2 regions of the Bacillus tuaregi genome follow, and region 2 is predicted to be linked to the other one. Evidence: riboswitches for the same ligand, from Rfam matches in the RefSeq annotation. Region 2 holds a riboswitch; the other holds the start of a gene.

Region 1 (15,485 bases), 2.7 Mb from region 2:
CAATAAGCATCAAGCTTTTCTAAATATGTTTTAGACGAGTAATCAACCTGCTTTGTCATCACTTTCATTACTTTCAGCTCCCTAAGTCACTTTAGTTTTTATAAGTTATGTTTACAAAACAATCATACCAATTATTTTTTTATAGTCAATTACTTTTATAATTGGTACGTACCAAAATTGCTCAATTATGAACATACTATGAACGAATGAATAGTGTTCTTCTTTCCTTTCATCGTTTCCTTCTCAATACAAACCGTTCGGGATCGAATGATAAATCCAATTCGCCCGTCGAATTTGCGTCCGGATTACCTGAGCTCGCTCGGGTAAATTACCCCTAAAAAATCCGTGACATCCGCCGGAGGCTTAACTTCATTCAGCCGGGGTTTGAACCCCCACTGAATCGAGGTACTATTTGCATTCATCCCCCACTTGTAGAAGTGGAGGACTTCTGCTGAATGAAGGTAAAAAACAGGACTCGGAATCATTCCGGTCCTGTTCGTTTAATCGACAGATACAATTGTATTGAATTTCATATACTTATAGTGGAATCGCATTTGCGAAAATTCAAATGGTGTTCCGTTATCAAGAAAAAAGATACCCTCCATAATTCCAACAGGCTCATGTTCTTTTAAATGCAGTAGCTCCTGGTCATTTTCAGTAGAAGGCTCTGCATAGATTGATAAAAATGATTTCGTTACAGCCATATTATGAGCCTCTTCAAGGTAATGAAATATGGATCCCTCAATAATTTTTTGATTTAAATTTTGGACAATCTTTATAGGAATATAGCCGGTTTCAATCATGAATGGTTCTTCTTCAAACAGTCGTAAACGAACGATTTTATAGACAAAATCATAAGGCTGAAGAAATAAATCACGTTGTAACTCTTCTGTAGGCGGTATCACTTCAAATTTCAAAACTCTAATCTTTGGGCTCTTTCCATTCATATGGAAATTATCAGTGATCCCTAAATTTGTACCTTCATAGCTGAAAATGGATTCATTTTTCAAGTATAAAGGATTAATAAACGTTCCTGACCCTCGTTTTTTGAAAACAATACCGTCATTAGCCATTTTTGTTAAGGCTCGTTTAATGGAACTTCGGCTTACCTGATATAATTCACTTAGGCTGCGTTCATCCGGCAATTTCAAATCTGAAAATTTTCCTGCAAAAATTTTCTCTTTTAGGTCATCAATAACCTGCTTATAAACTAAATCTGCCATTCAATTCCCCTCTATCTTTTCATCTTCGACTCCCACTAGATATTCATATTATTTATCAATGTAACCGTTTTAGCAAATTTTTTTATGTAAGTGCCAGGCACCTTCCAGATATTTGGAAGATGCCTGGCACTTATTTCTATCATAGTAACCTTAATAATGGAACATATTACATTTAAAGTGATGCCGATGACAGGAATTAAAAACAGGGTAAAAAGGAGTTCAAAAATGACTAAAATGGTAATACCGAACGAGCCTTTAGTAGATCATATCTATACAGCAGATCCCTCTGCGCATGTATTTGAAGGTAAAATATATGTTTATCCTTCCCATGATCTTGAACACGATGAACCATCTAATGATAATGGTGACCAATATAAAATGGAGGATTATCATATTTTGTCTCTCGACAATTTCAATTCTCCATGTGTTGACCATGGCGAAGCCCTTCATGTAAAAGATGTTCCTTGGGCAAGTACACAAATGTGGGCACCGGACTGCGCTTACAGTAATAATAAATACTATTTATATTTTCCAGCAAGAGATTATGATGGAATCTTCAGGATTGGTGTCGCAACTAGTAAAAGTCCCTCCGGACCTTTTAAGCCGGAGGAAAATTACATTCCGGGTAGCTATAGCATTGACCCTGCCGTATTCATAGATGACGATGGAAAAGCTTATATGTATTTTGGAGGGCTTTGGGGAGGACAGCTGGAAAAATGGCAAACAGGTACGTTTGTTTCTGATGCAGAAGGTCCTGCTGCAGACGAACCAGCTCTAGGGCCACTGGCAGCTGAATTAAATGACGATATGATGACATTTAAAGATCACCCTAAGGAGATATCCATCCTTGATGAAAATGGCAAGCCCCTTCTTGCCGGCGATGAGGAGAGAAGGTTTTTTGAGGCTGCTTGGGTTCATAAATATAACGGAAAGTATTACTTTTCTTACTCTACTGGATCAACCCATTTTATTGTCTATGCAGTAGGTGATAGTCCAACAGGTCCATTTGTTTACAAAGGTAAAGTTTTAGAACCAGTTATTGGCTGGACAAACCATCATTCCATTGTTCAATTTGAGGACAAATGGTATTTATTTTATCATGATTGCTCCTTATCCGGAGGGATTGATCATAAGCGCAGTGTAAAATTTACAGAACTTAAACATAACGAGGATGGAACCATTCAAACAATTGATCCATATCGAGATTCGAATAACAAATAATATCTGATTATGAATAAAGCGAGGGTACCTAATAGCTCCACACTAGGAACACCCTCTTAAACAAGCAACCAAGGATCATTTAAATTGCTAGATTACTTTATAGTAATCCAACGATTTTGTCTTTATCCACGGTACACATTTACCAAGTATTGATTTAATATCGCTCTCAGATTCTCTTGTCTACCAGATTTATTTTCAATTTTATCGAGCTTTAATGCATGCTCTGAAAGCTTATGGAAGTCTGCTTTTCCTTCTACAATATCAAGACCAATACCCTCTCTGTAGGTGCTGTAACGATCGGCAATAAAGTTATCTAGAACTCCATCATCGAATAAGTTTTGAGCAACCTTTGCTCCTACGGCAAAGCTATCCATACCTGCAATGTGAGCTAAAAATAAATCTTCAGGATCAAATGAACCTCTTCGTACCTTAGCGTCGAAGTTTAAACCACCTGAGCCGAGGCTATCATTCTTTAAAATCTCATACATTCCTAAGATTGTCGAGTATAAATCGGTTGGGAATTCATCTGTATCCCATCCAAGCAGAGGGTCACCTTGGTTCGCATCAACCGAGCCCAGCATTCCATGAATTCGAGCCGCATGTAATTCATGCTCAAACGTATGCCCTGCAAGAATGGCATGGTTTGCCTCAATATTAAATTTAAATTTATCATCTAATCAAATTCCTTACATTACTTCTTCTGTAAAAGAGATATTCTCCTTTTAAGTAATCAAGATTAGTATTCTAATATAGAATTTTCCCTCATTATCTATTCTAATACCGCAACTGTGATTGCGTAAAACCGCCATCGTTTTTGCGGTTAAATTTATGTAATAATACCTCTTGTTAATACTATCAAATAACATAGGGGGTTATTGCCTAGCAATAAGCAAATTATTCCTGGGTGCCTAACACTCTTTTTAGGGGTTTCCCCCTATTTTTGTTGTCAAAATCCTATTTATTTTATTGGCTTCAAAAAACATGTTACCTTTATTATAGGAATATTTGGTATTTTACTATTTTCTAAATTTAATTTATCTGTTATGAATAGAGAGAAAATAAATATGGAGGGAAACCTATTATGGAATTCATTGTGAGTAGCCTGGCTTTAGAAACAATTAAAAAAATATTAGAAAAAGACAATAGCAAAAAGGGAATCTATGTATACTTAGCTGGTGTAGGCTGTGGGGCTGGAGGCTCAGCAAGTTATTCCCTCGCACCTGTAGAACAGGAAGAAGGAGAAAATGTCGTAATTATCGAGGAAATTCCGTTTATTTATGACAATCTGATGTTAAAGCATACCGATAAAATATCGATAGATTATAAGCCTTCCAAATATGACAAAGAAATCTGGTTGCAACAATTTATTGTAAAGGCTGTCTAAGAAATAAAAAGGGAGACCCTCTAAAAACTGAGTTCTTCCTTCTTTATTTTAAGGATAAAAATCGGAATGCACGACTTATAACAGGAGGAACAGTGGATGCATGATTTTCATCCCGACCTTCATTAAAGTCTATGCTGTTGGTGAACGGCTTTAGGGTATGGTATATCTCTTTTGCATCATCCACCATAAGGCCTTCATGTTCACCTGCTGGAAAAAACTCACTAATTAAATTCTCCCGTCGAATTTGCGTCCGGATTTTTATCGAGCTCGCTCGATAAACTACCTTTTAAAAAATCCGTGACATCCGCCGGAGGCTTAACTTCATTCAGCCGGGGTTTGAACCCTCACTGAATCGAAGTACAGTTTGCATTCCTCCCTCTCTTGTAGAAGGGGAGGACTTCTGTACCTGTCGCAAGCTTTCGGTACAAAAAGCATTTGCTGAATGAAGTTAAAATTGGAAATCTTATTTTATCTTTCATCTGGAAGACACCTTGCTGCTTGCTTTATCGATTTGATATAATCAAAACTATTTTCCTATAACTACATTTTCCTTCATTTGATTGTCGATGAGCTGGCGATTCCGTTTATGAAAAATCTCATTATGAGAAGAAACCATTCCTTTTTCTTCTGCATCTGGTTGTATATACCGCTTCGCCTTATTAACGGCATTCACCGCATCCTGGAAAGCGCCTGCAATTAAATGGACTTTTCCCTCGTAGTCAATTACATCACCTGCCGCATACAAGCCTGGTACACTTGTTTCGCAATAAGCATTTCCCTTAATATAGTGATTCTCTACCATTTCAATCTGTAAATCACTTTCTTCAAGGAGTGCCTTTTCTCTGACATAACCATGGTTCACCACCACTTCATCTACAGTCATATAAGTAACTTCACCTGTACGATTATTAGTCAGCTCGACCATATCAATTGATGTACCCTTAGTATCGGGCAGCAGCTTCGTAATTTCTGTATGAAAGAAACACTCAACAGAGCTATTTAATAGCTGAGATACCTGGGCCTCGTGTCCATTTAACGCATCCTTTCGATAGGTAAGATACACTTTTTTAGCAATAGGCTCGAGTTCATTAGCCCAATCAACTGCTGTATGACCACCACCAGAAATTACAACAATCTTATCCTTGAATTTTTTTAATGATTTAATCGTGTAATTTAGATTTGAACTATAAAAGGTTTCAGCTCCATCAACCTCAAGCTTCTGCGGATTAATAATCCCTCCACCAATTGTCACAATCACTGCTTTAGATAGATGTACCTGTCCTGATTCTGTCTCTAATAAAAACAGTCCGTCTTTGTTTTTTACGATTTTATTAACTTTTTCCCCTAAGACGACGGTAGGTTGAAAGGTTAGTGCCTGCCCAATCATCTGCTGGATTAATTTCTCTCCTAAAATAGGTGTCATCGCGCCAACATCCCATATCATTTTTTCAGGATAGACATGTACCTTTCCACCTAACTGGCTTTGATATTCAATAACCTTTGTTTTCATTTCACGCAAACCGCTATAAAAGGTTGAGAATAGCCCTGCTGGCCCCCCACCAATAATTGTCACATCAAAAATTTCTGCCTCTATCATTACATATCCCCCTATAAATATTATGCAAACTCCTCATTAATTGAAAACGATTATCATTATCATAATATGATTTTAGCAAAGTCTGAATACTTTTTGAATGGATAATTTAAAAAAATTAAAAAATCAGGCAACTCCCCACAATGGTTAGTTGCCTGATTTTTATATTCTTTTCTCCACAAACATGTATATTTTATTGATTAACTTCCTTCTTGTCCAAAGTGATCCAGCAATGCACGCACTTCATCTGTTGATTTCGTGTTCATCAATCGATTTCTTAGTTCAGCAGCTCCAGGGAATCCTTTGACATAAATTTTGAAAAAGCGATGAAGCCCAGTCATTGAACGTGGCAGTACTTCCGCATATTGATCCTGAAGATCAAGCTGTAGTCTTAAAAGATCAAGATGTTCTTTACTACTATGCTCTTTTGGCTCTTTTTCAAAAGCGAAAGGATTTTTAAAGATACCTCGCCCAATCATCACACCATCAATACCATATTGTTCAGCAAGCTGAAGCCCCGTTTGACGGTCAGGAATGTCTCCATTGATTGTTAGTAGTGTATCTGGTGCAATCCGGTCACGTAATTTTTTAATTTCTGGGATTAACTCCCAGTGCGCATCTACTTGGCTCATTTCCTCTCTTGTACGTAAATGAATAGAAAGATTGGCAATATCCTGTTTGAGGATATGTGTTAGCCACTCCTCCCATTCCTGAACCTCCTTATAGCCAAGTCTTGTTTTCACGCTGACAGGCAATCCTCCTGCTTTTGCTGCTTGAATTAAATCGGCTGCAACGTCTGGTCGAAGAATAAGACCGCTACCTTTCCCTCTCGATGCTACATTCGGTACAGGACAGCCCATATTAATATCGATGCCTTTAAATCCTAGCTCTGCCATACCTATACTCATTTGACGGAAATAATCGGGATTATCTCCCCAAATATGTGCCACAATCGGCTGCTCATCTTCTGTAAACATCAAACGACCACGCACACTTTTTATTCCATCTGGATGACAATAGCTATCAGAGTTTGTAAACTCTGTGAAAAATACATCCGGTCGTCCGGCTGCACTCACTACATGACGAAAAACAACATCTGTTACGTCTTCCATTGGTGCAAGCACAAAAAATGGTCGTGGTAAATCACGCCAAAAATTATCCTTCATTTATATTCAAATCCTCTCATTATGGACATGTAAGACAAAATATGGTCCTCAAAATAAGTATCAAATTCGCCCGTCGAATTTGGGTCCGGATTTTTATCGAGCTCGCTCGATAAATTACCCCTAAAAAATCCGTGACATCCGCCGGAGGCTTAACTTCATTCAGCCGGGGTTTAAACCCCCACTGGATCGAAGTACTATTTGCATTCATCCCCCACTTGTAGAAGTGGAGAACTTCTGTACCTGTCGCAAGCTTTCGGTACAAAAAGCATTTGCTGAATGAAGTTAAAGATTTCCCGACTACTTTAACAGTTATACCATAATTCAATCCATTTTATTAAACTGTAGAAGTATTCATTTTATATATTTTTCACAAGAAAAAACTTCAAGTAGAAAAGGCAGTCAAAATCTAGTAAGATATCCACATGTGACATTAGATAAGGGGTTAAAAAAATGAGCGTATTAAACGTACAAAATTTAAGTCACGGTTTCGGTGATCGTGCGATTTTTAATGATGTGTCCTTCCGACTTTTAAAAGGAGAGCACGTTGGACTAGTTGGAGCAAACGGTGAGGGTAAGTCTACCTTCATGAATATTGTTACGGGGAAGCTGCAGCCCGACGAGGGGAAAGTTCAGTGGTCAAGAAAGGTTCGTGTTGGTTATTTAGATCAGCATGCTGTCCTTGAAAAAGGTACGACGATGCGCGAAGCTTTGAGTACTGCTTTTCAATACCTTTTCGATGCTGAAGCAGAAATCAATGAACTTTATGCCAAAATGGGTGATGAAGGCGCTGATATCGACGCATTACTTGAAGAAGTTGGAGAGCTACAAGAAACGTTAGATAGTAATGACTTTTATCAAATTAATGCAAAAGTGGAAGAAGTTGCTCGTGGTCTAGGCTTAGACGATGTGGGACTCGATCGAGATGTAGATGACCTTAGCGGTGGGCAGCGTACGAAGGTTCTGCTTGCTAAGCTTTTGCTAGAAAAGCCTGAAATCCTATTACTGGACGAGCCTACGAACTATTTAGATGAACAGCATATCGAATGGCTGAAGCGCTATTTACAGGAATACGAGAATGCATTTATCTTGATTTCACATGATATTCCATTCTTGAACAGTGTGGTTAACTTGATTTATCACATGGAAAATCAAGAGTTAAATCGCTATGCTGGTGACTATGATAGCTTCTTAAAGGTATATGAAATGAAAAAGCAGCAGCTAGAATCTGCTTACAAGCGTCAACAACAGGAAATTGCTGATTTGAAGGATTTCGTTGCTCGTAACAAGGCAAGTGTGGCGACTCGTAATATGGCGATGTCTCGTCAGAAGAAGCTCGACAAAATGGACATTATTGAATTAGGGAAAGAGAAGCCGAAACCAGAGTTTAATTTCAAAGAAGCTCGTTCATCTAGCCGTTGGATCTTCGAGACAGAAGATCTGGTTATTGGTTACAATGAACCACTTTCTCGCCCACTGAATTTGAAAATGGAACGCGGACAAAAAATTGCATTCGTCGGTGCAAATGGTATTGGTAAGTCTACTCTATTAAAAAGTATTCTAGGGTTAATTAATCCCATTTCGGGTAAAGTGGAGCGCGGTGACTATCAATACATCGGTTACTTCGAACAGGAAGTGAAACAGTCTAATTACAATACTTGTATTGAAGAGATTTGGAACGAGTTCCCAAGCATGAATCAAGCCGAAGTCCGTGCTGCACTTGCAAAGTGCGGGTTAACGACGAAGCATATTGAGAGTAAAATCGAAGTCCTTTCTGGTGGCGAAAAGGCTAAGGTTCGATTATGTAAAATTATTAACACTGAAACGAACTTATTAATTCTAGACGAGCCTACCAATCACTTAGATGTGGACGCAAAGGAAGAATTGAAGCGTGCTTTAAAGGCCTATCGCGGAAGTATCCTGATGGTATCCCACGAACCTGATTTCTATCGTGAAATTGCGACCGATATTTGGAATTGTGAGGATTGGACGACGAAGGTGTTTTAATGAAAGATGAAGGGGTACACAGTGAAATCACTTGTGTACCCCATTTTTATATAACATTGAAAGAAGCTCATCCCAAACTTTCATTCTATTGAAAAAATAAAAGCACAAACCATTAGCTTTGGTCTGTGCTTTTACTATTTTATGACTCCCAAAAATATTATGAAGCTTTTCTAACTACCTCTACTTCTTCAACAGGAGGATTGAATTGACCTTCCCATTTCGCTACAACAATCGCTGCTAGCGAGTTTCCTACTACGTTAACTGCGGTACGTCCCATATCAAGAATACGGTCAATACCAGCAATAAATGCTAGCCCCTCCGCAGGTAATCCAATCGTACTAAATGTAGCGAGTAACACGACAAAGGATACACCTGGTACTCCTGCCATTCCTTTAGATGTCACCATCAAAACTAACATTAACGTAATTTGTTGCCCAATGCTTAGTTCGATACCAAACATTTGTGCAATAAAGAGCGATGCGATGGCTTGATATAAAACAGAACCATCTAAGTTGAAGGAGTAACCTGTTGGAATAACGAAAGAAGCAATATGCTTCGGGCTTCCTGCTTGCTCCATTTTATCCATTATTCTCGGTAGCACGGTTTCCGAACTTGAGGTTGAGAATGCTAAAATCAATTCTTCTTTAATCATCTTTAATAATTTAAAGATATTAAATCCAACAATTTTCGCCATTAAACCTAACACAACGATCACAAAGAAAATCATGGTTCCATAAACAGTAATAGCCAGCTTTCCTAAAGGAATGAGTGATGAGAAACCATACTTAGAAATCGTTACACCCAGTAAGGCAAAGACACCTATTGGTGCATACTTCATAAAAAGGTTTGTCACATAGAACATGGCTTTTGCCGTACCTTCAAAGAACCGTAGTACTGGTTTTCCTGTATCTCCAATTGCCGCAATTCCAAGACCAAACACAACCGCAAAGAAGATTATGGCTAACATATCACCTTCTACCATCGCTTGTATTGGGTTTGTTGGTACTATATGCAAAAGGGTATCGGCGATTGTCTTGCTTTCTTGCTCTTCCGATGTTTGGACATAACCCGAGATATCACTTTGCTGTAGGCTGTCCATATTTAGTCCAGCGCCAGGCTGAAAGATATTAGCGGAAACGAGGCCAACCGCAATGGCAACCATCGTCATACCAATAAAATAAGCCAATGATTTACCGCCAAGCTTACCAACCGATTTGATATCACCAACACCAGCAATGGCAACGATAATCGTTGATAAAACAATTGGGACAACAATCATTTTAATTAAACGGATAAATAGATCGCCCATTGGTTGTAAAACACTTTGTGCCGTTTCATTACCGTAGAAAATTCCACCCACAATTATACCTAAAATAAGGCCAATAAAAATTTGATTAGCCAAACTTAATTTAAACTTTTTCATCCATTACCCCACCTTCTTGTTGTTAAATATATACTTAGGCAAGGGAAACAAAGGTGATTTAACTTCCAAGGAATGAAGTTAAGCCTCCGGCGGATGCCTCGAATGTGATATAAATGAAAATTGACCAACAAAAAAAGACACAGGTTGTGTCAATTCGCACGATTATATCCTTTATTCACTTGTTCCCTTTAAACGCTTACGAGGTTAGCTTTCGGGTTGGGACTATGGAAACAGTAAGCCCCTCCAATAGATAGGATTCACCCCACGCAGAGATTCTACGAAAAAATTGGGTCCCCCGCTCTTAAATAAGATTAAGCGAAATAATATAAATTATTTCTATGAATTACAATGTTATTATACTAATAAAACTTTATTTAGTAAATGGTAGGCAATTCCCATCTGAATTAGAAATTCTAAAATAAATCTTCTGATAGTTTTAAAGGCAACCCCCAATGGAATAGTTGCCTGATATAAGGTGAGCTCTACATGATTTTATTGCTATTTCAGAATATCTAACTATGTGATTATTACTTATCTTCAATCGCCATTATCGCTTCTGCACATTTTATGCCGTCAACAGCACTAGACGTGATTCCTCCGGCATATCCTGCACCTTCTCCACAAGGATATAACCCTTTGATGTTTGACTCAAAGGTCCGCGGATTTCGTTTAATGGTCACTGGTGATGAGCTTCGACTTTCTACCGCTGATAAAACGGCATCATGTCTGATAAAGCCTGCAAGTTTTTTATCCATTGCCCTTAAACCCTCTTTTAAACTATCGACGATAAAATCATCAAGACATTCTCTTAAATCTGTTGGTGTAACACCTGGGTTATAGGTTGGGATAATATCACCAAGCTGTTTACTACCTTTGTTTTCCAGGAAATCCCCGACCAATTGTACCGGTGCAAAATAATTGCTGCCACCAAGTTCAAATGCCTTTCTCTCAAGCTTTCTTTGAAACTCGATAGCTGCCAAAACCTCTCCATTAAAATCCTTTGGTGTGATAGAAACAAGCAAGGCACTATTAGCATTTTCACCACTTCTTGCGCTATAGCTCATACCATTTGTTACGACTGAATTTTTTTCTGATGCGGCAGCCACAACATGACCCCCAGGACACATACAAAACGTGTATACACCTCGACCATTGGCAAGATGTGCATTCAATTTGTATTCAGATGCACCAAGTAATGGATGATTGGCAAAGCTGCCGAATTGCTGTAAATCGATATCTTTTTGGTGGTGTTCAATTCGTACTCCTACAGCAAAGGGCTTCGGTATCATCTCTACACCTAAATCCTTTAACATATAAAACGTATCTCGAGCACTATGCCCTATCGCTAATATGACAGCATCGGTCTCTATGGCATCTGACACTCCTTGTCTATCTAACAGCACTCCTTTCACTTTATCATTTTCGATTATCAGTTCCTTCATTTTCGTTTCAAATCGTACTTCCCCACCTAGTGATTCAATTTTCTTACGAATATTTCTCACTACATCGATTAAAATGTCCGTGCCAATATGGGGCTTTGACAAATATGCTATCTCTCCTGGAGCACCGGCTTCTACAAGTTCCTTTAACACTTTCGGAATTCTAATATTTTTTATACCTGTTGTTAATTTACCATCTGAAAATGTTCCTGCTCCACCTTCACCAAATTGGACATTGCTATTCGGTTCAAGCACACCATCTTTCCAAAATTTTTCAACGGCCATTTTTCTTCGGTCGACGTCCATTCCCTGCTCTATCATAATCGGGTTTAATCCATGTTCGGCTAATATCAAGGCACTGAATAGTCCAGCAGGTCCACTGCCGACTACGACTGGACGAGTTGTTTTTTGGGTTTTCTTGATTGTATATTCCATTGGTTCGTAGGAAGAAACATCCTTTATTCCTAAATACACTTTCTCGTTTTCCATTTCCACATCAACAGAATAAACAAGCCGTACATTATGTTTTTCCCTTGCGTCAATTGACTTCTTAGAAATACGAAAAGACAATATTTTGTCGAGTTTAACCCTTAAGATTTTCTGGATTTTCTGAGCTAAAAGTTCATTTTCCTTACTTGGTTCAAAATCAGCACGAAGCTTTATATTACTTATTCTTAACATGTTAATTTCCATCCCATATTATATTTTGCTGCTTTTTTAATATACGTCACCTCGTTAAATACTGCTGTGATAACAGTTACTCTTTTATATATATTTGTTTTATATTGGATAAAAAAGGAAGTGCCGCAGAGGTAGAAACTCTGTAGCACTTCCTTTTTTATCTCATTTGGTTTGTCATTAGCACCAAAATCTTCCTGAATAGTTATACTATATTGATTACAATATTTCGATATACCCTTCTGTTCCATGCACCCGAATTCGTTGCCCATCTTTTATCCGTTTATTGGCATTTTCCACTCCGACAACCGCTGGTAAGCCATATTCACGAGCTATAACGGCTCCATGGGTCATCAGTCCCCCAACCTCTGTCACTAGGCCGTTTATAGATACAAACAGCGGTGTCCAGCTAGGGTCTGTATAAGCGGTCACTAATATATCTCCAGACTCTAAATCTGCATCTTCTATGTCTAAAATGACACGTGCTCTTCCTTCTACAACCCCAGAAGAAACAGGTAGACCAATAATAGCATCGGCTGGGATATTTTCTCGCTTGTACTCACCCATAATGATTTCTCCATCAGACGTCATCACACGTGGCGGAGTTAGTTTTTCATATAATTTATATTCGTTCTTTCGATTGCTAACAATCTGGTAATCCAGTTTTTTTGTACGAACGACTTCGCTAAGTTCTTCTATGGTGAGATAGTATATATCTTTTTTATCATGAATCACTCCCTCTTGTACCAATTTTTCAGCTTCTTTCAGTAAAGCCTGTTTATAGACAAAGTAGCGACTAATCATGCCATATTTGGGATATTCCCTAAACCCACTGAAATTGCGGATTAGATCGATCCTTTGTTTTGTTTCTTTCACTTTTTGTTCACCATCTGGTAATTGCTTCAATCGTTCTAATAACTCTTGTTCTTTTTCCATAGCCTTCATGCGTCCCTGCTCAAATTTCAGCTTGCTAGCAGCAGGCTCAAAGTTTTTGATGTTATTAAGAATGATTGGGACAAGTGTACTTGGTTTTTCGCTCCAGCGTGTTTTAGTCATATCAATTTCCCCAACACATCGCATACCGTATTTGTTAAGATATGTTAAGATGGCTTCCCGAGCTTTATGTCCACCATCAAGCTTTTCGAGGTCGTCCAAAAAGTTATCATCTTTGACATGTTGTAGATACTCAATGACTTCAGGATAAGGACGAATTACATCTGCGACATCCAAAAGCTCTAGACCCATTTCCGAAGTTATATTATTTGGTACCGATTGAGAAAGGATATCTGCTACGTTTTTTTCACCTAACCACTTGCTCATTTTTTGATTTATCCATGTTGAAGCTGCCATAGCATCCATAATCACACCCATACGAGGGTCAAATAAATACTTCTTTAATTGCGGGATATCATCTTTAATAAAATCAATTAAATCTGAGCCCGATTTCGTTTGGATATTTTGTTTTAACTCTTCTATCGACTCTTGACTACTCTTTATTGATTCAAAAACAACTTTGAGGGTGTGTTCAATTTGTACTTGAATATCCGTAGACGACATCCCCTCATTACTTTTATCCGGACTCGGTCCCTCATTATAATTGGGTAACGATTTAATATAATCTCCTCGCTCTACTATGGTCATAAGTGCGTCTTTTATAAGTGGATCGGACTGCCCCAAGGCATCTATTATGTTATCTCTACTCTCAGATGAAGCCAACATAGGTGTTACATCAACAAACAATCTTCCGCCAGCTTTACACATAGGTGCAGGAGTTGTTAACAGAAAAATAGACAATCCTAATGGTTTCATAGGATCTGTCATCATTTGTTGATGACCAACAGATACATAAACATGATTTTCTTCATCGTTAGCTTCCGGAATCGGGTATAAAGTCGTAATAGGACGACTTTGGACAATATAAAAGGTATCATCAACCAAACACCATTCGATATCCTGCGGCTGACCAAAATGGGATTCGATTTTTCTTCCTATACGTGCTAATTGTAAAATCTGCCCGTCTGTAAGAGTTTGGGTCTTTTGCCGATTCGGATCAATCTGTCGTGCCTCTGTCCCACCCTCCTTTAATCCATAGATTGCCAATTTCTTGGTTGCTATCATTTTATCAACGATTTGATCTTCCTGTACTTTATAACAATCGGCAGAAACCAAGCCAGAAACCAGTGCTTCTCCAAGCCCAAAACTAGCATCAATTGATAGGAGCTTTCGGTTTGAGGTAATCGGGTCAGCGGTAAATAGAATCCCGGAAGCCTGTGGGAAAACCATCCTTTGAATGATAACTGATAAATAGACTTGAGCGTGGTCAAATCCATTTTGCATACGGTAGATGACCGCTCGATCCGTAAATAAAGAAGCCCAGCATTTACTAATATGCTGCAAGATAGAATCGACGCCAATAATATTTAAATAGGTGTCTTGTTGACCAGCAAAAGAAGCATAGGGCAAATCCTCAGCAGTTGCACTAGAACGAACGGCATAAGCCTGCTCTTCTCCATACTTGGAAAGGAAATCAGCAACGGCATTCACGACATCGGAAGGAATTTCTACTTCCATAATCATTTGTCGAATCTTTTTGCTGACTTCACCAATTTGATCTCGATTTTCTATTTTGAGCTCGGTTAGTTGCTCCAATAATTCTTGATACATATCGTTTTGTTCAAGGGCTTTTCGAAATCCCACTGTTGTAATACAAAATCCTTCTGGTACTTGTACACCTTGTATTTTTGATAATTCCCCTAAATTAGACCCTTTTCCGCCAACAAGCAAAAATTGTGGTTTCTCTATTTCCTGAAAGTTCAATACCAATGAACTCATTCGACACTCTCCTATCCATTCATGTTTTATTGATTTTATCAGTAGTAAACAGGAATATGCAGTCTATATTTACTATGTTTCAAATGCTATAATTAATGTAGGAAGAGTTCTATTTTGAAAAAAATAATTCAATTTACATGAGGATTTATCTCACTGAGGATGACTATTAAAAAAAAGAAACCATTCAGGTTTGGCTGACCTTTATATTGATTGACTTTATCACTTCACACAAAAAACCGACTGTACTTTTTACAGTCGGTTTTCTAAATAACGTCATAAAGTGCTGCCTTTTAAAACTGTTTTCTAAACTAAAGTTGTATAGTACCTTATTCTGAAAAATCCCAAGCTGGATTCCAGACGACTTCCCATAAATGTCCGTCTGGGTCTTGGAAATATCCAGAATATCCACCCCAAAAGGTATCATGTGCTGGAACGGTAATTACCGCACCAGCTTCCCTTGCTTGATCCAATACCTTATCAACCTCTTCTTTACTCTCAACATTATGACCAATCGTAAATTC
Region 2 (15,485 bases):
GTTGGTGTTTGGATTGGTTCAGGGATTGGCGGTTTAGGTGAGTTTGAAGAGCAATATCGAAAGTTTCTTGATAAGGGACAGAGAAGGGTAAATCCGTTTACCATTCCAATGTTTATTCCTGATATGGCTGCTGGAAGAGTATCCATTGAATTAGGTGCAAAAGGGATGAATAATTGCTCTGTAACAGCCTGTGCCTCTGGCTCGAATTCAATTGGCGATGCTTTTCGCGAAGTTCAGAATGGGAATGTAGAAGTGATGGTTGCGGGTGGAACAGAAGCCTCCATTACCGAAATGACCATTGCCGGCTTCTCTAATATGACCGCACTATCTACGAATCCTGATCCAGACACAGCGTGCCGCCCGTTCGATAAAAACCGTGATGGATTTGTCATTGCAGAAGGAGCAGGAATTATTATTTTAGAAGAATTAGAGCATGCGCTTGCGCGAGGGGCTAAAATTTATGGAGAGCTAATAGGGTATGGTGCTACAGGTGATGCTTATCACATTACGTCGCCTGCACCTGATGGCGAAGGGGCTGCCAGGGCAATATTGTTAGCATTAAAGGATGCTGCCATATTACCTGAACAGGTTGATTACATAAACGCACATGGAACCTCCACACCATTGAATGATCTATATGAGACAAAAGCAATTAAAAATGTTTTTAAGGAGTATGCATACGAGCTGTCAGTCAGCTCAACAAAATCTATGACAGGTCATATGCTTGGTGCAGCAGGCGCAGTTGAAGCAATCTTTTCGCTTTTAGCCATTAGAGACAGTATCATGCCTCCTACTATTCATTATGTAACAAAGGATGAAGACCTTGATTTAGATTATGTGCCAAATACGGCAAGGGAGAAGAATCTACAAATTGTATTATCCAACTCCTTTGGGTTCGGTGGACATAATGCCACGCTTGTGTTTAGAAAGTATTCAGAATAGATTGATGGAGTAGAGGCTGTGTACATCCGAAATTTTCCCATAAATATTGACACTTGAAAATGGATATGTTATTAAATTAATATCACAATTAGCACTCTGAATGGTAGAGTGCTAATTGATATGTTTAATAAATGGTTTAACTGCGTACACTTCACCTAGTTTTAAATATGAAAGGAGATGCTGACATGGAAAAGAAACAATTCCAAGCAGAATCAAAAAGGCTGCTAGATTTGATGATTAATTCTATTTATACTCATCGGGAGGTCTTTTTAAGAGAATTAATTTCGAATGCTAGTGATGCGATTGACAAGATTTATTATAAGGCATTAACAGATGACACTCTACGGTTTGATCAGGATAGCTACTACATAAAAGTAGAGGCTGATAAAGAAAATAAAACCCTGAAAATCATGGATACGGGTATTGGAATGACTAAAGAGGAGCTGGAAAACAATCTCGGAGTGATTGCCAAAAGCGGCTCGTTAGCCTTTAAAAGTGAAAATGAATTGAAGGACGGATATGATATTATCGGTCAATTTGGTGTAGGATTTTATGCAGCATTCATGGTTGCTGATGTTGTAACAGTTATTAGTAAGGCGTTAGGTAGTGATGAGGCATACAAATGGGAATCAGAGGGAGCAGATGGCTATACGATAGAACTGTGTCAAAAGGACTCAGTCGGAACAGAAGTCATTCTGAAAATTAAAGAAAATACTGAGGAAGACCGTTTCGATGAGTTCTTAGAGGAATATCGTTTAAAAGAAATCATCAAGAAGTATTCTGATTTCATTCGTTATCCAATAAAAATGGATGTAACCGTTAGTAAGCCAAAGGAAGATAATGATAACGAATATGTTGATTTTGTTGAAGAACAGATTATCAACAGTATGGTTCCTATTTGGAAAAAAAATAAAAGTGACTTGACAGATGAGGATTACGAGAAATTTTATCAAGAAAAGCGATATGGCTTTGACAAACCGTTAAAAACAATCCATACAAATGTTGATGGTGCGATCAGATACAATGCCATTTTGTTTATTCCTGAGAATATTCCTTTTGATTATTACTCAAAGGAATATGAAAAAGGCTTGGAACTTTATTCAAATGGTGTACTCATCATGAATAAATGTGCTGATTTGCTACCAGACTATTTCAGCTTCGTAAAGGGAATGGTAGATTCTGAAGATTTGTCACTAAATATATCAAGGGAAATGCTTCAGCACGACCGCCAATTAAAACGGATTGAGAAAAATATCAATAAAAAGATTAAGAGTGAGCTTTTGAGCTTGATGAAAAATGACCGCGAAAAATATGAGAAGTTTTTCAATTCTTTTGGCAGACAGCTTAAATATGGAGTTTACAGTGATTTTGGAACTCATAAAGAAGTTTTACAGGACCTACTCATGTTCTATTCTTCAAAAGAGAAGAAGCTCATTACGCTTGATGAGTATGTCTTAAGAATGCCAGAGGAGCAAAAATATATTTATTATGCTACCGGTGAATCAAATGAACGAATTGAAAAGCTTCCGCAGACAGAATTGGTTGCAGATAAAGGCTATGAAATTCTTTACTTTACAGATGAAATTGATGAGTTTGCAATTAGAATGCTGATGAATTATAAAGAAAAGGAATTCAGGTCAGTTTCAAGCGGCGATCTTGGTATTGAAGAGGATCAAACAGATTCAGCTGAGGAATCAAATGAAAATGAGGATCTGTTTGAAAAGATGCAAAATATTCTAGCGGGCAAGGTAAAGAATGTTCGTATTTCAAAACGATTAAAAACGCATCCGGTTTGCCTGTCCACTGACGGTGAAATTTCTATCGAAATGGAAAAGGTTCTAAATGCGATGCCTGACAATCAGGGTATTAAAGCAGATAAGGTATTAGAAATAAATCCTCATCACGAAGTCTTCGAAGCCTTAAAATCCGCTTTTGAAAAGGATCAAGAGAAGCTAGCATTATATACGAATCTCCTATATAATCAAGCCTTATTGATTGAAGGTTTGCCAATTCAGGATCCAGTTGAGTTTACTAACGATATCTGTAAAGTGATGGTATAATGGTAAAAAATGGTCCCGTACTTTAGAAGGTACGGGGCTTTTTATATTTCATAAAATTAATTTGATGGATTATTTTATGAAATATAAATAATATTTAGTCAATACATAGTACACTGATATTAGGATTTAGTATCAAGTAGGAATGCGAGGTATCGATATGGGAAAAATGACTGCGCCTGAACGTGGTTGGGCTTTTTATGATTGGGCAAACTCGGCATATACCTTGGTCGTCGTCACCGCTATCTTTCCACTCTATTTTAAAGCGTCTGCGACAGAAGCGGGAATAGCAGCATCAACGTCAACGGCTTATTGGGGGTACGCGAATTCGTTTGCAACCCTGTTAATTTCTGTTTTAGCGCCAATATTAGGCACCATTGCAGATTTCAAGGGCTATAAGAAACGGCTTTTTATAATCTTTTCATCATTAGGGGTTCTTTTTACGCTTTTATTAGCTGTCGTACCAAGTGATCAATGGCTTCTACTATTAGTGTGCTTTGTGGTTACATCAATGGGTTTCTCGGGAGCAAATGTTTTTTATGATGCCTTTCTTGTTGATGTCACAACCGAGGAAAGGATGGAGCGTATTTCGGCCAATGGATTTGCACTTGGGTATATTGGAAGCACTATTCCATTTATTGTATCCATCGGAATTATATTATTATCCCAACAAGGGGTTATTCCATTAGCAACAACTACTGCAAGTCAGGTTGCGATTGCCATTACTGCCCTGTGGTGGGGACTATTTACCATACCGATGCTTAGGAATGTGGAGCAGAAATACTATAAGGAACATGTTTCAAATCCAGTTTCTACAAGCTTTAAGCAGCTCTTTACAACATTGAAAAATATTAAATTATATCGTCCTTTATTCATCTTTTTACTTGCGTACTTCTTCTATATTGATGGAGTCCATACCGTTATTAATATGTCGACCGCCTTCGGTTCTGACCTAGGGATTACTTCTACTACTTTATTAATTGTTTTATTTGTTACGCAGGTTGTTGCGGCTCCTTTTACGGTCCTGTTTGGTAAAATGGGTGGAAGATATGGCGAAAAGACGATGATTATGATTGGAATTATGGTTTATATTTTTATTTGCTGCTATGCCTATTTTCTAGACACAGCATTGGATTTCTGGCTCCTAGCCATGCTTGTAGCAACCTCTCAGGGTGGAATACAAGCAATGAGTCGCTCCTACTTTGCGAAGCTTGTTCCAAAAGAGTCATCAAATGAATTTTTTGGGTTTTATAGTATTTTTGGGAAGTTTGCAGCAATCATAGGCCCGGTATTAGTTGGGGCAGCGGCACAAATAACCGGCAGTACAAACAGTGGAGTATTTAGTCTTGTGATCCTATTCATTATTGGGGGTATCTTATTATTACGTGTTCCAAGACAAGCTGTATCAGCATCAAATACCTAATAACCTATTCTAACCTGTGCGATTTTGTGTACAGGTTTCTTTTGTGAAAAAAAATTTTACGTATGAGATGCTTGACAAGGAAAGAACTTTTTTGTAATAATTATATTAGAAAAGTTTAAGAAAATACTTGAATATAATAATTTCATAGCTAATTCGCTTAATCTATTTTAGAGCGGGGGAACCAATCGTACATTACATGTACATGGGGTGAATCCTTTATAAGGTAGGGTACTCTCAAAACCCGAACCCGACAGCTAACCTCGTAGGCCATTTGAGGGGTCACTGGCATATTATTGCACAGGGTTATTTCCTCTGTGTATTTTTTATTCTCAAAATACAGTGATTGAATAGCAAATGAGATTCATTAGGATGAAAAATTCAACAAAATCATTTTAAGATAGTAATAGAAAAGGAGGAAACTATATTGAAACTATCAACAAAAATTATTCTTTCCCTTATTGCAGGAGCCGCTGTAGGTTTAATTATGAATTTATTCACCGGAGATTTTTTCCCTCAAATTGACCAATATGTATTTACTCCACTTGGTAAAATATTCCTTAATCTAATTAATATGCTGGTTGTACCTATTGTATTTGTTTCTATTACATTGGGAGCAGCAGGGTTGGGTGACCCCAAGAAATTGGGACGTATTGGTTTAAAAACGATAAGTTTCTTCCTAGTTACAACTGCAATAGCCATTTCCATTGCCATTGCTTTAGCCTATGTTTTCCAACCTGGTGCAGCAGGTGAGTTTGATTTATCAACAGCAGAATTCAATGCTGCCGAAGCACCACCAGTTTCGGAAACACTTTTAAATATTATCCCGACAAATCCAGTTCGTTCATTAGTAGAAGGTAATATGCTCCAGATTATTGTTTTTGCAGTTTTTATAGGATTAGGTATTTCTGTCCTTGGTAATAAAGTAAGGGGCATTATGAACCTCTTCGAGCAAGCGAATGATATTCTGATGTATTTGGTTAATACCGTTATGAAGTTTGCTCCTTTTGGCACATTTGGTTTAATTGCTTCAGCTGTTGGAAAGCAGGGCTTTGACGCTATGAAGGCGATGGGTCTTTATATGTTTGTTGTGTTATTGGCTCTCTTTGTTCATTTTATTATTACTTACGGCGGTTCTGTAGCCCTGCTTGGTAAACGTAATCCCATAAAATTTATCAAGGACTTTGCACCAGCCATGAGTGTAGCCTTTAGTACTTCAAGTAGCAGCGCGACGCTTCCTGTTTCAATGAACGTTGCACAGAAAAAGCTAAAGGTTCCTGAATCTATTAGTAGTTTTGTACAGCCGCTTGGCGCAACTATTAATATGGATGGAACGGCGATTATGCAGGGTGTTGCGACGATTTTTATTGCTCAGGTGGTTGGTTCTGAGCTAACTTTTGTTCAATTAATAACAGTTGTGTTAACAGCTGTACTAGCAAGTGTTGGTACTGCTGGTGTACCTGGTGTAGGTCTGGTTATGCTTGCTATGGTATTGCAAACAGTCAACCTGCCGGTAGAAGGAATTGCCTTAATTATCGGGATTGACCGTTTGCTTGATATGACAAGAACGGCTGTTAACACAGCAGGAGATGCTGCCTGTGCCGTCATTGTGGCAGAGACGGAGAAAAGAAGAGAAGAAAAACAAAGCAATATTAACGAAGAATTGCTTGAAGAAGCAGTTTAAGCTAAAAGCCTGAATCTGACCTTGAGAGGTCAGATTCAGGCTTTTTATATTTAGCGTGCCCAGCAAGCCGTTAATTGCTAATTGGTGAAAGTCCAATCTGAGTAAGTACCAAGACGCTCAGTAGCTGACAGGCAACTGGTGAAGAAATTCTAAGGTTGAAGCCCTGTGACAAAGTAACTCTCTAGCAGAGTGCGAGCAAACTAACAGGTTGTAACATAAAGTGAATCCTGCCGTCTCGTCAAAAGAACCCACCTACGGTGGCTAAAGAGAAGTCGAGCCTTGTGAATATGGGCGAAGACCATGGAAGGTGTGAAGAACTTGGAACAGCAGTACCGAAGAATCTCTCGGGGTAAGGGGAACGACATGTTAGGAAAGTAGTTAACGGAACTGGGGATACCCTCCTCATCACTTTCTCAAGAAAGTAAAGCAGAAACCTATAAGTGCAAACGAAATGGTAGATGGATGAGAGGGAGTCGGAGGGGGTCATAGTACCAATGATGACAATGACAACACAACATTGTCTAGGGAAGGACGGCGTTAGCCATTACCCTACTTCGTTCATATGTCAGAAGGAGGTAAGAGTCAGTGAATGTCAGGAAAATGACTAACTACACCAATAATGTAAAAGCTCAAGAACTCTGGAAGACGTTATATCTTTGTGCCAAGGAATGTCCAACTCGAAGATTTCACGCTTTATATGACAAAATCTATCGTCCTGATATTCTATGGGAAGCGTGGCAACGTGTGAAACGTAAGAAAGGAAGTGGAGGTGTCGATGGACAGACGATTGAACAAATCGTCTCGGAGTACGGTGAGAAGAAATTTATGAACGAACTCTATCTAGAATTAAAGGAGAAACGTTATCACCCTAGTCCAGTCCTAAGAACCTATATTCCAAAGGATGATGGTAAGAAACGTCCATTAGGAATTCCTACTATTAAAGACCGAGTCGCACAAATGGCAACGAAAATGGTTATTGAACCAATATTCGAAGCTGACTTTCATGACTGTTCGTTTGGTTTTCGTCCAAAACGAAATGCCCATCAAGCAATGGCAAAGATAAGAAAAGCCAGTAAGAAATGTTTTTGGGTAGTAGACGTCGATATCCAAGGATATTTCGATAATATCAATCAACATAAGTTGATGAAATTATTAGAACAAAGGATTAGTGACCGACGGGTTTTAAAACTTGTTCGAAAATGGTTAGAGTCAGGCATAATGGAGGAAGGCAAAATAAGAAATCCGATTACTGGTACACCTCAAGGTGGTGTAATTTCACCTCTTTTAGCGAATATCTATTTAAATACAATGGATATGCTTTGGGAGAAGAAGTTCAAAGACTTGGGTGAACTCATAAGGTATGCGGATGACTTCGTCATCATGTGCAAAACCAAATCACAAGCACTTGAAAGTATAAAGGTTATCCAATCAATAATGGGAAAACTCGACCTTACTATTAATAGAAACAAATCGAGACTAGTTAATCTGTGGAATGACATAGATGGTTTTGATTTTCTAGGTTTTCATAATCGGAAGTTTCCAATCAGACGAAAAGGAGGAAACACGTTATATGTCATGTCACATATACCGAAGAGGGACGCAATGAAGAAAATGCGCTCCAAGATTAAAGCCTACACAGAACCAAGGAATAAATTATTCTTGGACATCAAAGAGTTAGTGAAAGGACTAAATAGGAAACTGCAAGGTTTCAAGAACTATTACCTTATATCAACTCACGCAAAGAAATGGCTGAATCGTATTGACTGGTATGTGTTAGAACGCCTCGTCTTGTTTTATAACAAAAAGAGGAACAATCGAAAGAAGCACGGAAAACTAAAGGATGTTAGAGAAGAAGTTGATCATATTTTAGTGAAATTGGCTGGTTAGACACCGTAAAGCCAAAGAAAGAAGAACGTCGGAAAGCCGTATGAGGGAAAACCTCACGTACGGTTTGATGAGGAGGAACTGAAAGTAAAAGAGATAGCTCAAGCTATCCCTTTGAAATCAGTTTCTTACTCTACTTATCCAGGGAACAAATCAGAGGATAAATAGCGTTCACCTGTATCAGGAGCTAAGCTGAGTACTCTTGCTGAGGGTGGTAGTTGTTTTGCCACCTGAACAGCGAAGTGGGCTGAAGCTGCTCCGGAAGCTCCGACAAAGATTCCTTCTTCTGCTGCAAGACGGCGAGCCATCACCTGAGCATCCTCATCCTCAATGAGTAGTACTTCATCATAAATTTCTCGATTTAAGATTTGGGGAATAAACCCTGGACCTGTTCCGGGGATTTTATGAGGACCTGGTTTACCTCCAGAAAGAACTGGAGATCCAGAAGGCTCCACTACGAAAATTTTTAGTCCCGGAATCTGTTTCTTTAATTCTTCCCCTGTTCCTGTAACAGTGCCACCCGTTCCAGCTGTCAGTACTAGTGCATCTAGCTTCCCTTCAAAAGCCTCCATAATTTCAACTGCAGTTGTACTACGGTGGGCATCAGCATTGGCTTTATTTTCAAATTGCATAGGTATGAAGCTGTCAGAGATTTCAGCAGCTAAGCGATTGGCTTCATCAATAGCACCCTGCATCCGCAGATTAGCTGGTGTCAGAATCACCTCGGCACCATAGGCTTTCATGATTTTAACACGTTCAGGTGTTGCATTATCCGGCATCGTGATGATGCAACGATAGCCCTTTACCGCACTAACCATTGTAATTCCTATTCCCGTATTCCCAGAGGTTGGTTCAATTATCGTACTTTTACCTGGAATGAGTCTACCCTCGGCCTCCGCACGCTCAATCATATTAAGGGCTGCACGATCCTTCACGCTCCCACCAGGGTTAAATGATTCCAATTTCATATAAACATTCGCACCGTTGGAATCCGGTATTTTATTTAATTGCACAATAGGTGTATTTCCTATTAAATCAATGATGGATTTATAGATTTTCATTTTGGATCTTCCTTTCCTTGTCATAAATAGCAATAATTCATATTAGTCTAGTAAGTTTAAGGTCATTTTATAATACGCTTATCAAGAAAACAACCTTACATCTTTTTCTATGATGAAAAATAAAAATTTGGACTTTTATAAATATATAAAAGGAAAGGCGAAAAAACTGTTGACATTATCCTCTGCCATTATATAATAAATATAATTAATCCGATTAAACTAATGAGAATTATATTAAAAGTGTACAATAAGGTGGGTGAGAACATGTTTCTTCATATACACAACGTTCAAAAGAGTTTTACTAATCGTGGTAAGACAGAAAAGGTGTTAAAGGATATTGACCTTCATATTAAAGAAGGTGAGTTTGTTTCCCTTTTAGGTCCATCAGGCTGCGGGAAATCAACATTACTTTCCATTGTTGCCGGACTTACGAAACCTAGCAGCGGTAGTGTTCTGATTGATGATCAAAGAATAACAAAGCCTGGAAAGGATAGAGGGATGGTATTCCAGCAGGCCGCCTTGTTTCCTTGGTTATCAGTAGAGGAAAATGTCATGTTCCCGTTGAAAAAGGAAATGAAAAAGAAGGACGCTCGTGAGATTGCTCATAAATACTTAAAGCTTGTACAGTTAAGTCCGTATGCGAAACACAACCCGCATGAACTATCAGGCGGAATGCAGCAAAGGGTGGCAATCGCAAGAGCATTGGCCATGAATCCTAGGGTTCTGTTAATGGATGAACCGTTCGGTGCCCTTGACGAGCAAACCAGAATGAGACTTCATGATGAACTTGAAAGTATTTGGTTAGAAACAAAAAAGACGATTTTATTTGTTACTCACAGTATTCAAGAAGCGGTAAAACTCTCTGACCGGATCATTGTAATGGGAACCCATCCAGGCACGGTTCTAAAGGATTTACAGGTCAAAATAGAAAGGCCCCGTGAAAAGCATATCCAGGAAATGGCTCAGTATGAACAAATGATTCTGGAGCTGCTTAAAACTGAAATAGATAAAGTGGCAGAAGAGGAAATGAAATATGCGTCTAGCTATTAAACGAATTGTATTCTTTGCAGCTTTATTTGGAGTTTGGGAGCTGATTGTCAGAGTTTTTGATATTCCCAAAGTAATGATGCCATCTCCGACTGATGTAGTACTGAGCCTAAAGGAAAGTTTGGCAGACGGGTCATTATTTCAGGACTTAGGAGCAAGCTTTACGCGTTTATTAATTGGGTTAATGATTGCCCTTGTCATTGGAGTTTTGCTAGGAATTCTGCTTGCTAAGTCCAAAACGGCAGATGAAACACTTGGTGCCCTAATCTTGTCTCTGCAAAGTATTCCGAGTATTGTCTGGCTTCCTCTTGCTATTATGTGGTTTGGACTTAATGAGAAATCGGTCATTTTTATCGTTGTATTGGGTGCTGCTATCGTGATGACAATCAATATGAGAACCGGGATTAAGAATGTGGCCCCGCTCTATATTAAGGCAGCCCAAACAATGGGTTCGGGTGGGATTGACTTATTTGTCCGAGTTGTTTTTCCAGCATCGATTCCTTATGCAGTTACTGGACTTCGACTGGCCTGGGCATTTGCCTGGCGTGCACTTATGGCGGGAGAATTGTTAAGCACAGGTCCGGGTCTTGGTTACACATTAAAATACGCTTCGGATTTTGGACGAATGGATATGGTTATGGCGATTATGGTCGTAATTGGAATTATAGGTGTAACAGTAGATTTACTCATCTTTCAAAGGATTGAAAAGCGTGTCATGGCCAAATGGGGTCTTGAACAGGCAGCGTAAATAAGAAAAGAGAGGAACGAAAAATGATGAAAAAGTGGTTTTTATCTGTATTTATAATATTAGCTGTTGGATTACTTGCAGCTTGCGGCGGCTCTGATGAAAGTTCAAAAGGAGAGTCAGGAAAAGATAAGGTTGTTATCGGTTATTTTCCAAATATTGATCACGTACCTGCGATGGTTGCCCGTGAAAAGGGCTACTATGAAAAAGCATTAGGTGAGAATATTGAAATTGAATACAAAACCTTTCCTGATGGTGGTACGTTTATGACGGCTTTAAAATCTGGTGATATTGATGCTGGTTTAGTTGGACCTGCTCCTGTCATGAATAACTTTACGAATGGAGCAAATGTGAAGGTCCTTGCAGGTGCATCTTCAGGTGGTACGGTTGTGGTAGCAAGTGAGAAAAGTGGAATTAATAGTTTAGAAGATATTGAGGGTAAAACATTTATTACTCCTGGTATTGGTTGTACACATGATGTTCAATTTGAAACCTTTTTAATGGACTTAGGAATGGATAAGCTTGCTTCATCGCGTATCGGTGGGTCTTTAAAGCATGTCACTGGAAACCCTGCTCAGTATCAAGGAATGTTTGAATCTGGTCAGGTTGATTTAGCGGCTGTCCCAGAACCGTGGGCATCGACTTTAATCCTAGCCGGAGCAAAAGAAATCGTAAGCACAGATGACATTGCCTATGGCCATACACTACCAAACACCGTATTAGCGGCAAACGGAAAGCTTGTAAAAGAAAATAAAGAGATTGCTGAAGCACTAGTAAAGGCACAGCAGGAGGCAGTTGATTTTATCAATAATAATAAAGAAGAAGCACAAACGATTGCGATTCAAGCCATTAAAGATTTAACAAAGCAAGAGCTTGACAAAGACCTTGTTGCAAAGGCAATGGAACGTATTAATTACACGACTGAAATTAATGAAGAAGTTTTACAGCAATTTGCACACTCTTCTTTTGAATTAGAATTTCTTAAGGAATCACCTGAATTGGCGGGCTTAGTAGATACCTCATTTTTAAATTAATAATGGCTGACTGCCCTTTGAAAACGGTTATTGTGGAATTCGCAATAACCGTTTTTTTATCATCAGTAAAAGTTTTACAATATGATGAAGTGGTATTAAGAATATCACCGGTATTGATAAAGTTAATATCATGGGTAACCATTGAATACCATAAGTTAAATTATTATTCGATTTGAAATCTATATTTTCCAAGGATTTTCAATTCATTAATAAATAGATTTGTCCAAAAGGTGAATGTGTGTTGATGAACAATCTATGAATTCCCTTAAATGAAATTGTAAATTCTTTCCTCTGAGATTATTATAGTTTTGTAAAGTACTTTACAAAAATATTACATAATTCTAGTTTGGGGGATTAAGGATGTCAGCGAAGAGAAAACTCTCCATTATTACTGCATTAACACTAAGTGCTAGTCTTTTAGCCGCATGTGGAACAGAAGAGAGTAAGGCACCAGAGGAGAAACAAGCAACAGCAGCAGAAACCCAACAAGTTGCAGTAGCACCGACAGTTGTATATCAAGGTTTAGGTGTGGCAAAGAATTTTCGTGAGGGTCCTGGTAAGGATGCACAGGAAGTACCGGTATATAGCTTTAACTATATTACGGCGAATGCGCTGTTTGATGCAGAGGGAAAAATTATTAATCTATATGTAGATGCGCTAGAAGTAAGTACACCTAACTATGATGGGGAGTCAATGCCGCATTTCTCCGGCTGGCCAGCAAAGGAAGGATATAATATAACAGATCATGCTACGGGTGAAGTATCAGGAGTTTCTGAGAATACTGTGGACTCAGTGAAGGCAGAAATTGATGCATGGCAGACGAAGCGTGAACGTGGTGATCAATACGGCATGAATATGATGATGGATTGGCATAAGCAAATGGATTTTTACCAAGAATTCTTTAAAGGAAAAACGATTGCTGAAATTGAAGAATGGAATGCTAAATATACCTCAGATGTAAATGGAAGACCACTGACAGAAAAGTCCGATAAGCCTGAGGACATTGAAAAATACAGCAAGCTGACAGATGCGGAAAAAGCAGAGCTTGCAGATGTAACTACAGGTGCTACCTTCAGTCTTACAGATGCTCACGGCGATATTATTGCTGCGATTAAAAATGCATATGAGAATCGTGTAGAGGTTGACTTAACTGGTAAAAAAGAAGAAGCTACAACAGCTGATAAGGGGTCAAAAGAAGTGGTTGCCGGTGATTTAAAGGATGGCTCTTATACCGTAGAATATGAAACATTTGATTCTCACGGCTACAAACCAACAATGGAAGTAAAGGTAGAGGCTGGAAAAATTACTGTTGTTAAGTATGATGAAATAAAAGAAGATGGCTCAAAGAAATCTGAGGACAAAGAATATGGTTCACATATGGATATCGAGCCAGTTGATGCATATGCTCAATTAACTGAAAGTGCGATTGCCAAGCAGGGAACAGCGGATACAGTTTCTGGGGCGACAGCGTCAACAAATAGCTATAACGCATTATTAACTCACTTCTTACAAGAAATGGGTCCTAACGGAACTACTTCTGGGAAAATCAAATAATGACTGAATCTTAGGTAATCACTTGGTGGTTACCTAATTTTTTTGGGAGCATTCCAATAATGATAATTTTCTCTTATAGGATTATACTTAGATAGGAAAATGAAATGAATGGGGGATGTTGAATGAAAGAACAATACTATGACAAACTGCTTAATATACATACTTGTGAAGAGCAAAAGCGGTTTTATAAGTCTTTTCATTATCATCCATATGAACCGACACCGTATAGTGCTTTGGAAACCTTATTTAGTCAATATGAATTAAAGAGGGGCGACCAAATCGTTGATTTCGGCTGCGGCAAAGGAAGGTTAAATTTTTTTATTGAATATTTATACCATATAACCGTTACAGGGATAGAAATGAACTTAATTTTTTATCATGAGGCATTGGAGAATCGAGATAGTTATGTAAAAAAACGAAAAAATAGCAGGGAAAGGATACATTTTCATAATGGATTAGCTGAGGAATATAAGCTGGATCCTAGGGATAATCGATTTTATTTCTTTAATCCCTTTTCCATACAAATATTCAGAAGGGTAATCAATAACATATTGCTATCAGTGGAACATACTAAGCGTGAGATTGACTTGATTTTATACTATCCATCTGAGGATTATATTTATTTTTTAGAAAAGGATACTGCATTTGAGTTAAAGCAGGAAGTTATCCTAGCGAATCAATTCGAGCAGAACCCGTCAGAGCGATTTCTCATTTACAGTTTGTGTTAGGTAAATAAAAAAGGATGTCAGGTGACATCCTTTTTTATTTCAGCTGATAACCGCGATAATTCCTTCTTCATCATCCAAGACTAATTCAATTCCGGAATAAGGGTCCCGGTTTAAGAACTCCTCAAGCCATAATCTTAATGCTTCAATAATGTTAATGGTGACAAGTACTTGCTTTCGCCCGTTCGCGTAAGCCTCCGCGGAAAAACCGTAATCATCGTCATACATTAGTTCGATATCAACCTCTTCTGGCTTTATCTGCTTTTTGCGAGAAATATAGACACAGAGGGCATTCACTATATCCTGTTCAGAGATGATTAGCCTCTCCATGGGTTAGGATCCTCTTTTTTCTTGTTGTTTTTAAATACAGTGAAAATTTTACGAATTACCGCAATGATGACAACGATTGCCAATACATTAACAAGTAAGCCGAGGATTGAGCCAAGCATTCCCATATTAGCAAACAGTCCCCCAAATAAGAGGCCGGCAAGACCGCCTAGCATAAGACCTTTCATTAACCCACCGCTCTTTTTAGCAGGAGTGGCAGCAGACTTGTTGGTAGTATTTGTATCATTCTTTTTATTTTGGAAAAAAGAATTATTGTTATTTGTGCTATTATTGTTGCTGTTATAGCTTTTCTTTCCTGACTTGTACGATTTTGCCTCGACTGTTGTGATTTGATCCTGGAAAATAACGCTTCCAACTGGCGAAAATAGTAATACCGCCGTAAGTACTGCTGATAAAAGCTTCTTCATTAATTAAATTCCCTCCATTTGTTTTTATAAATGTATAAAAATGAAACTATCATTTTAGAATCACTTTTACCTCATCTTTATATTACATATTATTTACGTGTGAAGCGAAAAAAAGATTCGTTTAACTTCATTCAACAGAAGTTTTCCACTTCTACAAGTGGGGGATGAATGCAAATCGAACTTCGATTCAGTAGGGTTCAAACCCCGGTTGAATGAAGTTAAGCCTCCGGCGGATGTCACGGATTTTTTAAAGGTAGTTTACCCGAGGGAGCTCAGGTAATCCGGACCAAATTCGACGGGCGAATTTGATTTGAAAAATGAAAAATGAAAAATATTACCTAGAAAACAACGGAGAAGTTCAACTGAAATTTTACTATAATAAATTATATCTTTACATGCAAATTTTTTGCTTAAGAATCAGTGGTTTTGCAAGTGAAATGGAAAAATACAATATTAGTTAGTATTATAGAATATATGTATAATAATAGATATAAACTGAAAAACAGTGTAGGCTGATAGATAAAATCATTTATTTAACTTCATTCAGCAGAAGTCCTCCACTTCTACAAGTGGGGGA

The links. Region 2 has a riboswitch for cyclic di-AMP ahead of BQ5321_RS07900 (dicarboxylate/amino acid:cation symporter). Riboswitches for the same ligand answer to the same signal wherever they lie in the genome.
Region 1: linked by a shared signal. The riboswitch ahead of BQ5321_RS20880 (cation:dicarboxylate symporter family transporter) and the one ahead of BQ5321_RS07900 (dicarboxylate/amino acid:cation symporter) in region 2 are both predicted to bind cyclic di-AMP.

What each region holds. Positions count from the first base shown of each region.
Region 1 is NZ_LT629731.1:3,833,282-3,848,766, forward strand. Features, by position in the region: gene BQ5321_RS20835 (phosphoketolase family protein) at 1-68, opposite strand, end outside; gene BQ5321_RS20840 (GntR family transcriptional regulator) at 501-1,223, opposite strand; gene BQ5321_RS20845 (glycoside hydrolase family 43 protein) at 1,449-2,444, shown strand; partial or broken gene BQ5321_RS20850 (xylose isomerase) at 2,567-3,121, opposite strand; gene BQ5321_RS20860 (hypothetical protein) at 3,526-3,828, shown strand; gene BQ5321_RS20865 (NAD(P)/FAD-dependent oxidoreductase) at 4,355-5,425, opposite strand; gene BQ5321_RS20870 (tRNA dihydrouridine synthase) at 5,623-6,588, opposite strand; gene BQ5321_RS20875 (ABC-F family ATP-binding cassette domain-containing protein) at 7,039-8,592, shown strand; gene BQ5321_RS20880 (cation:dicarboxylate symporter family transporter) at 8,750-10,015, opposite strand; cyclic di-AMP (ydaO/yuaA leader) riboswitch at 10,193-10,343, opposite strand; gene BQ5321_RS20885 (NAD(P)/FAD-dependent oxidoreductase) at 10,543-12,135, opposite strand; gene ppsA (phosphoenolpyruvate synthase) at 12,352-14,964, opposite strand; gene BQ5321_RS20900 (VOC family protein) at 15,291-15,485, opposite strand, start outside.
Region 2 is NZ_LT629731.1:1,171,666-1,187,150, forward strand. Features, by position in the region: gene fabF (beta-ketoacyl-ACP synthase II) at 1-942, shown strand, start outside; gene htpG (molecular chaperone HtpG) at 1,128-3,002, shown strand; gene BQ5321_RS07895 (MFS transporter) at 3,160-4,422, shown strand; cyclic di-AMP (ydaO/yuaA leader) riboswitch at 4,567-4,705, shown strand; gene BQ5321_RS07900 (dicarboxylate/amino acid:cation symporter) at 4,847-6,103, shown strand; gene ltrA (group II intron reverse transcriptase/maturase) at 6,689-7,990, shown strand; gene cysK (cysteine synthase A) at 8,125-9,048, opposite strand; gene BQ5321_RS07915 (ABC transporter ATP-binding protein) at 9,313-10,098, shown strand; gene BQ5321_RS07920 (ABC transporter permease) at 10,082-10,843, shown strand; gene BQ5321_RS07925 (ABC transporter substrate-binding protein) at 10,870-11,874, shown strand; gene BQ5321_RS07930 (FMN-binding protein) at 12,235-13,428, shown strand; gene BQ5321_RS07935 (class I SAM-dependent methyltransferase) at 13,551-14,156, shown strand; gene BQ5321_RS07940 (YxcD family protein) at 14,196-14,483, opposite strand; gene BQ5321_RS07945 (hypothetical protein) at 14,471-14,908, opposite strand.